3 regions of the Nonomuraea sp. NPDC050556 genome follow, and region 1 is predicted to be linked to each of the others. Evidence: riboswitches for the same ligand, from Rfam matches in the RefSeq annotation. Region 1 holds a riboswitch; each other region holds the start of a gene.
The links. A riboswitch is a leader RNA that binds a small molecule or an ion and turns the genes downstream of it on or off. The one in region 1 is predicted to bind thiamine pyrophosphate.
Positions count from the first base shown of each region.

Region 2: it holds a riboswitch for thiamine pyrophosphate, as region 1 does, so the genes downstream of both, ACIBG8_RS44625 (purine-cytosine permease family protein) here and tenA (thiaminase II) in region 1, are expected to answer to the same signal.
Region 3: it holds a riboswitch for thiamine pyrophosphate, as region 1 does, so the genes downstream of both, thiO (glycine oxidase ThiO) here and tenA (thiaminase II) in region 1, are expected to answer to the same signal.

Region 1 covers NZ_JBITGU010000001.1:452,263-454,519, reverse strand. Annotated here, with positions in the region: gene ACIBG8_RS02280 (dihydrofolate reductase family protein) at 1-256, opposite strand, end outside; gene ACIBG8_RS02275 (dihydrofolate reductase family protein) at 258-839, opposite strand; TPP riboswitch at 950-1,048, shown strand; gene tenA (thiaminase II) at 1,036-1,698, shown strand; gene ACIBG8_RS02265 (hypothetical protein) at 1,754-2,074, opposite strand; gene ACIBG8_RS02260 (winged helix DNA-binding domain-containing protein) at 2,041-2,257, opposite strand, start outside.
Region 2 covers NZ_JBITGU010000005.1:482,267-484,523, reverse strand. Annotated here, with positions in the region: gene ACIBG8_RS44635 (RNA polymerase sigma factor) at 1-179, shown strand, start outside; gene ACIBG8_RS44630 (hypothetical protein) at 182-1,018, shown strand; TPP riboswitch at 1,050-1,163, shown strand; gene ACIBG8_RS44625 (purine-cytosine permease family protein) at 1,153-2,257, shown strand, end outside.
Region 3 covers NZ_JBITGU010000001.1:3,669,594-3,671,850, forward strand. Annotated here, with positions in the region: gene ACIBG8_RS17365 (Rv2175c family DNA-binding protein) at 1-115, opposite strand, end outside; gene ACIBG8_RS17370 (NAD(P)/FAD-dependent oxidoreductase) at 146-1,306, opposite strand; TPP riboswitch at 1,352-1,467, shown strand; gene thiO (glycine oxidase ThiO) at 1,457-2,257, shown strand, end outside.

The DNA.
Region 1 (2,257 bases):
GGCTGAGGATGAAGATGGCGATCCCGTCGTGGTGATCCCCGCCCCACCCTCCCGCCGGTTCGAAGGTCCCCCGCCCGGCGAGCACCGACCCCGTGGTCAACGACTCGTCGACGACCTCGCGGTCAGGACCCTCGGCGTTCGAGAACCACGAGTGCAGCCGCTCCCCACCGTCACCCAGCCCGTTCTCCAGACTCTCGTTCGGCCCGGCGACGAAGCCGTCGAGGGACATCGACATGTAAAGGACGGTCGCGGCCATGTCAGCGGCGCACCTTGTACAGCAGGTGCAGGACGCGGTCGCCCTGGACGACCGTGTGCGCGTCCTCCAGCAGCAGCTGCGCGTTGCCGACCGACCCGAAGTAGCGCTTGCCCGACCCGAAGACGACCGGCACGACGTCCATCGCCACCTCGTCCACCAGCCCGAGCTCCAGCGCCTGCCCGCCGACCTCCCCCGCCGCCACGGAGACCGTACCCCCCGCGGCGAGCTCCTTGGCCTTGGCGACCGCCTTCGTCACGTCGTCGACGAAGTGGTAGGACGCCTCGGGGTGCCACCCCTCGGGCTTGGGCCGGTGCGAGACGACGACCACGTGCCCGCCGACGGGCGGGTTGCCCTCCCAGCCGTTCGTCATGTCGAACAGCCGCCGCCCGATCACCATCGCCCCCACGCTCTCCCAGATCGGCCTGATGTAGGCGGCGGACGCCGCCGACACCTTGCCGAACCCTTCGGCGGTGAGCGGGGTGTCGCCGCTGAAGTACCAGTCGAACAGCGGTCCCGGCTGGTCGTTGTCGTCGGCGATGAAGCCGTCGACGGACACGACGTTGGCCATGATCACGGTGCTCATTGCGTCTCCCAGGTGTTCTCGAGTGCTTTCACAGACGCGTCGGACGGAGCTCGCGCGGATCGACATTCACTCGCAGAAATTTTTCTCCCCATCGGAAACGGCTACAGTGGTCCACTGACGCGGGGTGCCCGGTATGTCCAGGGCTGAGATCACACCCGTTGAACCTGATCTAGTTCGGACTAGCGAAGGGACTGTCGTGTTCTCCGACGACGTCTGGGCCCGTACGGCCAAGCTGCTGCGCGCCATCCACGAGCACCCGTTCAACGCCGCCCTCGGCGACGGCACCCTCGACAGGGAGCGGTTCGCCTTCTACATCGTCCAGGACGCCCGCTACCTGGAGGCGTTCGCCAAGGCGCTGGCCACGGCGGCGGTGCGGGCGCAGGATCCCGACGAGGCGGCGTTCTGGGCGCAGAGCGCGCACGCCGCCATCGCGGCTGAGCGCACGCTGCACGCCGGATACATCGAGCAGTACGGTCTGACCGAGGCGGATCTGTCCGGCGTGGTGACCTCGCCGAGTGCGCTGGCCTACTCCTCCTGGTTGCAGGCTGTGGCGCTCAGTGCGCCCTATCCGGTGCTGGTCGCTGCTGTGTTGCCGTGTTTCTGGGTCTATCAGGACGTCGGACAGGCGCTGGTGTCGCGCAGCACGCCTGAGCATCCCTATCGGGCGTGGATCGAGACCTATGCGGATCCGGAGTTCGAGGCGGCCGTCACCCAGGCGCGGGCCATCGCCGACCGGCTGGCCACCTCCGAGCACGCGGACGCCATGGCCGAGGCGTTCGTGAAGGCCACCGAGTTCGAGTGGCTCTTCTGGGACAGCGCCTGGCGGCTGGAGCAGTGGCCGACCGCCCAGTGGCTCTAAGAACCCCTGGCAGAAAGACCCTGACCCCGAGAAGAGGTCTCTCCTCGTGAGGGGTCTAACGTTTGGTGAGGCTCTCGACGAAGGCGAGGGCCTCGGCCATGAAGGCGCGCCACTCCTCCTCCTGCGGCGAGGTGAAGGCCACCCACTCCTTCATCCGCCGCTTGCCCATCTCGACCGGCTCCGCCGTACCGTCGGAAAGCAGGGCGCGCGCCCGCTCCAGGGGCACCTTCACGATCAGGCGATCCCTGGAGCAGAAGGCGTAGAGCTTGCCGTTCACCGTCAGCCCCTCGTTGGCCAGGATGCGCCCCATGCTCACCTCCGGCTTCACCAGGTGCTCCTCGGCTAGGTCGTCGAAGAGCCGCTGGGCGTCTGCCATGTGATGCTCCCTCCCTCGAACCCGGCGAAGGCCAGCAGTCGCGCGCCCTCCTCCGCCAGATCAGCCGCCGCGGAGGCGCGAAGAGGGGCGAAGGGCTGCATGACCAGCGTGCCGTCCTTAAGGTCCCACATGCCACCGACAGTTCCGTCGACCAGGAACGTGGGGTAGACCATCGAGCCGACG
Region 2 (2,257 bases), on a different contig from region 1:
GGCTGGGCACGGCGGAGATCGCCAAGGTGCTCGGCATCTCGCGCGGAGCCGTACGGCTGCGCCTGCACCGGGCGCGCAAGCGGCTGGCAGCGGAGCTGGCCGCATCGGACGTCGACGTCAGCAGGTACGGCACGCGCGCCGTCACCCTCGCCCCCGCACTCGTCAAGGAGAGCTCGTGAGCATGGACAACCTCGTAGCCTCCCTGGCCCCCGACCCGGGGCCGGGACTGACCCCCAGCGCGTACGAGCTGATGCACGAGATCATGGAAATGGAAGCGGAGCCCCAGGCCATGCCCGCTCCCGCTCGGCGCACCAGCATCCTCCGGCGCTTCGCGCTGCCGGCCGTCGCGCTGGCCGCCGCCGCCGTGACCGCGGTGAGCTGGGCAGTGCTCACCCCGCAACCGGCGGCGGCCCTCGACATCACGGTGGAGAACGGCTACTACGTCATCACGGTCCAGGATCTGAACGCCTCCTCGGAGCAGATCCAGGCGGAGCTCAGGGCGCGCGGCATCAACGTCACCCTGACGCTGACGTCGGCCTCGCCGGGGCACGTGGGGGAGATCACGGCCTACCGCCCGGACAACTCGCTCCCGGAGGAGATCCAGACGATCGACGTACCGGAGTGCGAGGAGACGGGAGGCTGCCCGCTCGGCATCAGGGTCCCCGTCGACTTCAAGGGCCAGGCCACCGTGGACCTCGGCCGCGCCGCGAAGCCTGGCGAGAGGTACGACGTCGTCAGCAGCATTCACGACGACGGCGAGGTCATGCATTGCGTGAACTTCGTCAACAAGACCGTCGGCGAGGTCAAGCGGCTGTTCCAGGAGCGCGGTGTGACGGTCGACTCCGTCACCGAGTACGGCGAGGAGGAGCCTTCCGCGGTGCCGGACAACTGGTACGTCATCGACGGCGCCCCGGTGAGCGAGGGCCACGCGCAGCTCTCCGCGGCCCCGGAAATGATCGACCCGGGCGAGGACGAGGCACTCTGGGTACGCATGGGCTGCCAGGGCCCGCCTTCCTAGAAACCGACGTATGGCATTATCCTGGGCGAAACTTCAGAACCGCGGGAGCTTGGGGCAACCAGGCTGAGAGGGCAACTACCGCTGTTGCCGACCGCATGAACCTGTCCGGGTAATGCCGGCGTAGGGAGTGTGTGATGACGCATGTCGTCGATGACCCCCAGCACGCGGAAGTCCCTCTGACGCTGGGAGAAGCACCTCCCAAAGCGCTCGGCGTGCTCGACCAGGGAGCCCTCTGGGCCAACCTCGGAGTCAGCCTCCTCGGCTTCTCCAGCGCCCTCTGGCTGGTCAACCCCACCGGTGACGCCCCCCTGACCCTGACGGCGGCCCTCGTGGCTGCCGTCGTCGGGAGCCTGATCGGCACCGCGATGGTGGGGCTGTCCGCCATCCCCGGCACGCAGACCGGGCAGCCGTCCATGGTGCTGCTGCGCGGTCTGTTCGGCGCGAAGCTCTCCTACGTCCCCACGGTGATCAACATCATCCAGATGCTGGGCTGGGGCGCGTTCGAGCTGTGGGTGATCTCCAAGGGCGCGACGGCCATCTTCGGCACGGCCGTGCCGTACGGGGTGTGGGTGGTCGTCGCCGGGGTGCTCACCACGGCGCTGACCATCTGGCCGCTCGGGTCCATCAGGATCCTGCGGCGCTACGTCACGATCGGGGTGGTCGTGGCGATGGCGTGGTTCGCGTACTCGCTGCTCTCCCAGGTCGGCCCGCAGACCGGCGGCTCCTGGGACGGCTTCGCGCCGGCCGTCGACCTGGTGATCGCGCTGTCGGTCTCCTGGGTGCCCATGGCGGCCGACTTCGCCAGGCACTCCAGGTCGAGCAGGGCGGCGTTCACCGGCGTCGTGGGCGGCTACACGCTGGCCCAGGTCGCCTGCCTGGGGCTGGGCGTCTATGCGGTGGCCATCGCGGGGGCGGCCGCCGTCACGGCGGACAGCACGGCGGTGTTCGGCCCGTTCGTCGCCGCTCCGCTGGGGGCGCTGTTCTTCGGGATCCTGGTGATCAGGGAGACCGACCAGTCGTTCGCCAACAACTACTCCACGACGATGTCCCTGCAGAACCTGATGCCGCGCGTCGACCGGCGCATCTTCTCGCTCGTCATCGGCCTGCTGACCATCGGCGTGGCGCTGCTCGTCAACGTCAACTCCTACGCGGCGTTCCTGAGCGTGATCGGCGCGGTGTTCGTGCCGATGTTCGCCGTGCTGGTCGTCGACTACTTCCTGCTCGGCGGCTCGGCCCGGT
Region 3 (2,257 bases), 3.2 Mb from region 1:
GTTGCTTGGCCCGCCCGATCGTCAGGTCAAGGCGCTTGGCCACTTCGGGGAGAGTGAGCCACTCGTCAACGAGCTGGTCGGTCTCCCGGTCGATCTGTGCAACAGAAAGCGTCACGAAACCACAACTACCACATGCCGTGCTTGCTCAAACAACACAGTCTCGTAGAGGAACGTCGGGATCGACCAGGCGAGAGGGGTCGAGGCGCTGTCCCGCCTCGACGATCCTGCGCCCCTGGACGAGGTCGCGCGGGCGGTCGACGGTGAGGACGGCGGCCAGCCGGTCGTCGTCGGTGAGCCAGCACACGGACCACTTGCCGTCGGGCCCGCCGCGGTTGATCATGCGGGCTCCCGCGTGGTGTCCCGCGTACTGGACCATGTGCCCGAACTGCTCCGACCAGAAGTACGGCACCGGGTCGTAGACGCCCTCCTCGCCGAGCAGGGTCGCTGCGGCGATCTCGGGGGCGCTGAGCGCGGTGTCCCAGTGCTCGACGCGCAGGCGGGTCCGGTAGCGGCGCGACCACCACGCGGCGCAGTCGCCGACGGCGAGCACGCCGGGCAGGGAGGTGCGCAGGTGCTCGTCGGTGACGACGCCGTTGTGCAGGTCGATGTCGGATCCGGCGAGCCATTCGACGGTGGGGCGGACGCCGATGCCGGTGACGACCACGTCCGCGTCGACGAACGAGCCGTCGAGCAGCTGCACGCCGCCCTCGTCGACGGAGCCGACCATGGTGTCCAGGCGCAGGTCGATGCCCTCGTAGAAGGCGGCGGTGCGGGAGCCGACCTCGGGGCCGATGGCGTGCGCCAGCGGGGCGGAGCCCGCCTCGATGACGGTCACGTGGCATCCGGCGCGCAGGGCGGCCGTGGCGACCTCCGCGCCGATCCAGCCCGCGCCGATGATCGCCACGCGGGCGCCGCGGACGAAGACGGCGCGCAGGGTGAGCGCGTCGTCGATGGTGCGCAGCACGTGCTGCATGCCGTCGCCCGGCAGCTTGATGGGTTCCGCGCCGGTCGCGATGACCAGGCCGTCGTAGGTGAACTCGCCCTCGGTGGTCTCCAGCACGCCCTCGCGCAGGCCCTTGGCCGAGACGCCAGGCCTGAAGTCGACCTCCAGCGCGTCCAGGTCGACGTCCACGTAGGACTGGTCGGTCTTGCCGAGCAGCACCGCCTTGGACAGCGGCGGGCGGTCGTAGGGCCGGTGGCGCTCCTCGCCCACCAGCGTGATCCTGCCGGGGAACCCGCGTCCCCTCAGCGCCTCGACACTCCGTACCCCTGCAAGCCCTGCGCCTACCACTACGACATGATTCACGCCCACGACCCTAAAGTGCGCTTTCCCGCAGCGGTAGGCTGGGGGCGTAAGACGCGCGGGAGTCCGGCCTGACCGGGCTGAGAGGAAGGCTGTCACGGGCCTTCGACCGCAAGACACCTGATCCGGATCATGCCGGCGAAGGGAGCGGAAATGGACCTGGTCGTGGGCGGTGGCGTCGTCGGGCTGTCGATCGCCTGGCGGCTCGCCCGTGCGGGCCGTACGGTCACCGTGGTCGACCCCGCACCGGCTTCTGGCGCCTCGCACGCCGCCGCGGGGATGCTGGCTCCGGTGAGCGAGGTCACATACACGGAGGAGCCTCTGCTCCGGCTGGGGCTCGCGTCGCTGCGCCGCTGGCCGTCCTTCGCGGCGGAACTGCTCGCGGAGTCGGGGGTCGAGCTCGACTACCGGGTCGACGGGACGCTCGACGTGGCGTTCGGGACCGATGATCTGGCGGCGCTGGACGAGCTGGCCGCCTTCATGGACAAGCTCGGCCTGCCGGTCGAGCGGCTCACCGGGCGCGAGTGCCGCCGCCTGGAGCCCATGCTGGCCCCGTCGGTGCGCGGCGGCCTCCTGGCGCCCCAGGACGCCTGGGTGGACCCCAGACGCGTCACCACAGCCCTCCTGGCCGCCCTGTCAAAGCTGCGGGTGCCCGTGATCCGGGCGCGCGCGACCGAGCTCCTGCGCGAGGGCGAGGCCGTCAAGGGGGTACGGCTGGCGCCGCGTGAGGCCGGGCCGTACCAGGAAGTCCTCGAAGCGGACCGGGTGATCCTCGCGGCGGGGGTGTGGAGCGGCGAGCTGGCGGGCGTCCCCGTGCGCCCGGTCAAGGGGCAGATCATGCGCCTCCACTCCCCCACCCCCCTGCTCACCCGCTGCGTCAGGGGCACCGTGCACGGCGCGTCCGTCTACCTCGTGCCGCGCGGCGACGGCGAGCTGGTCGTCGGCGCCACCCAG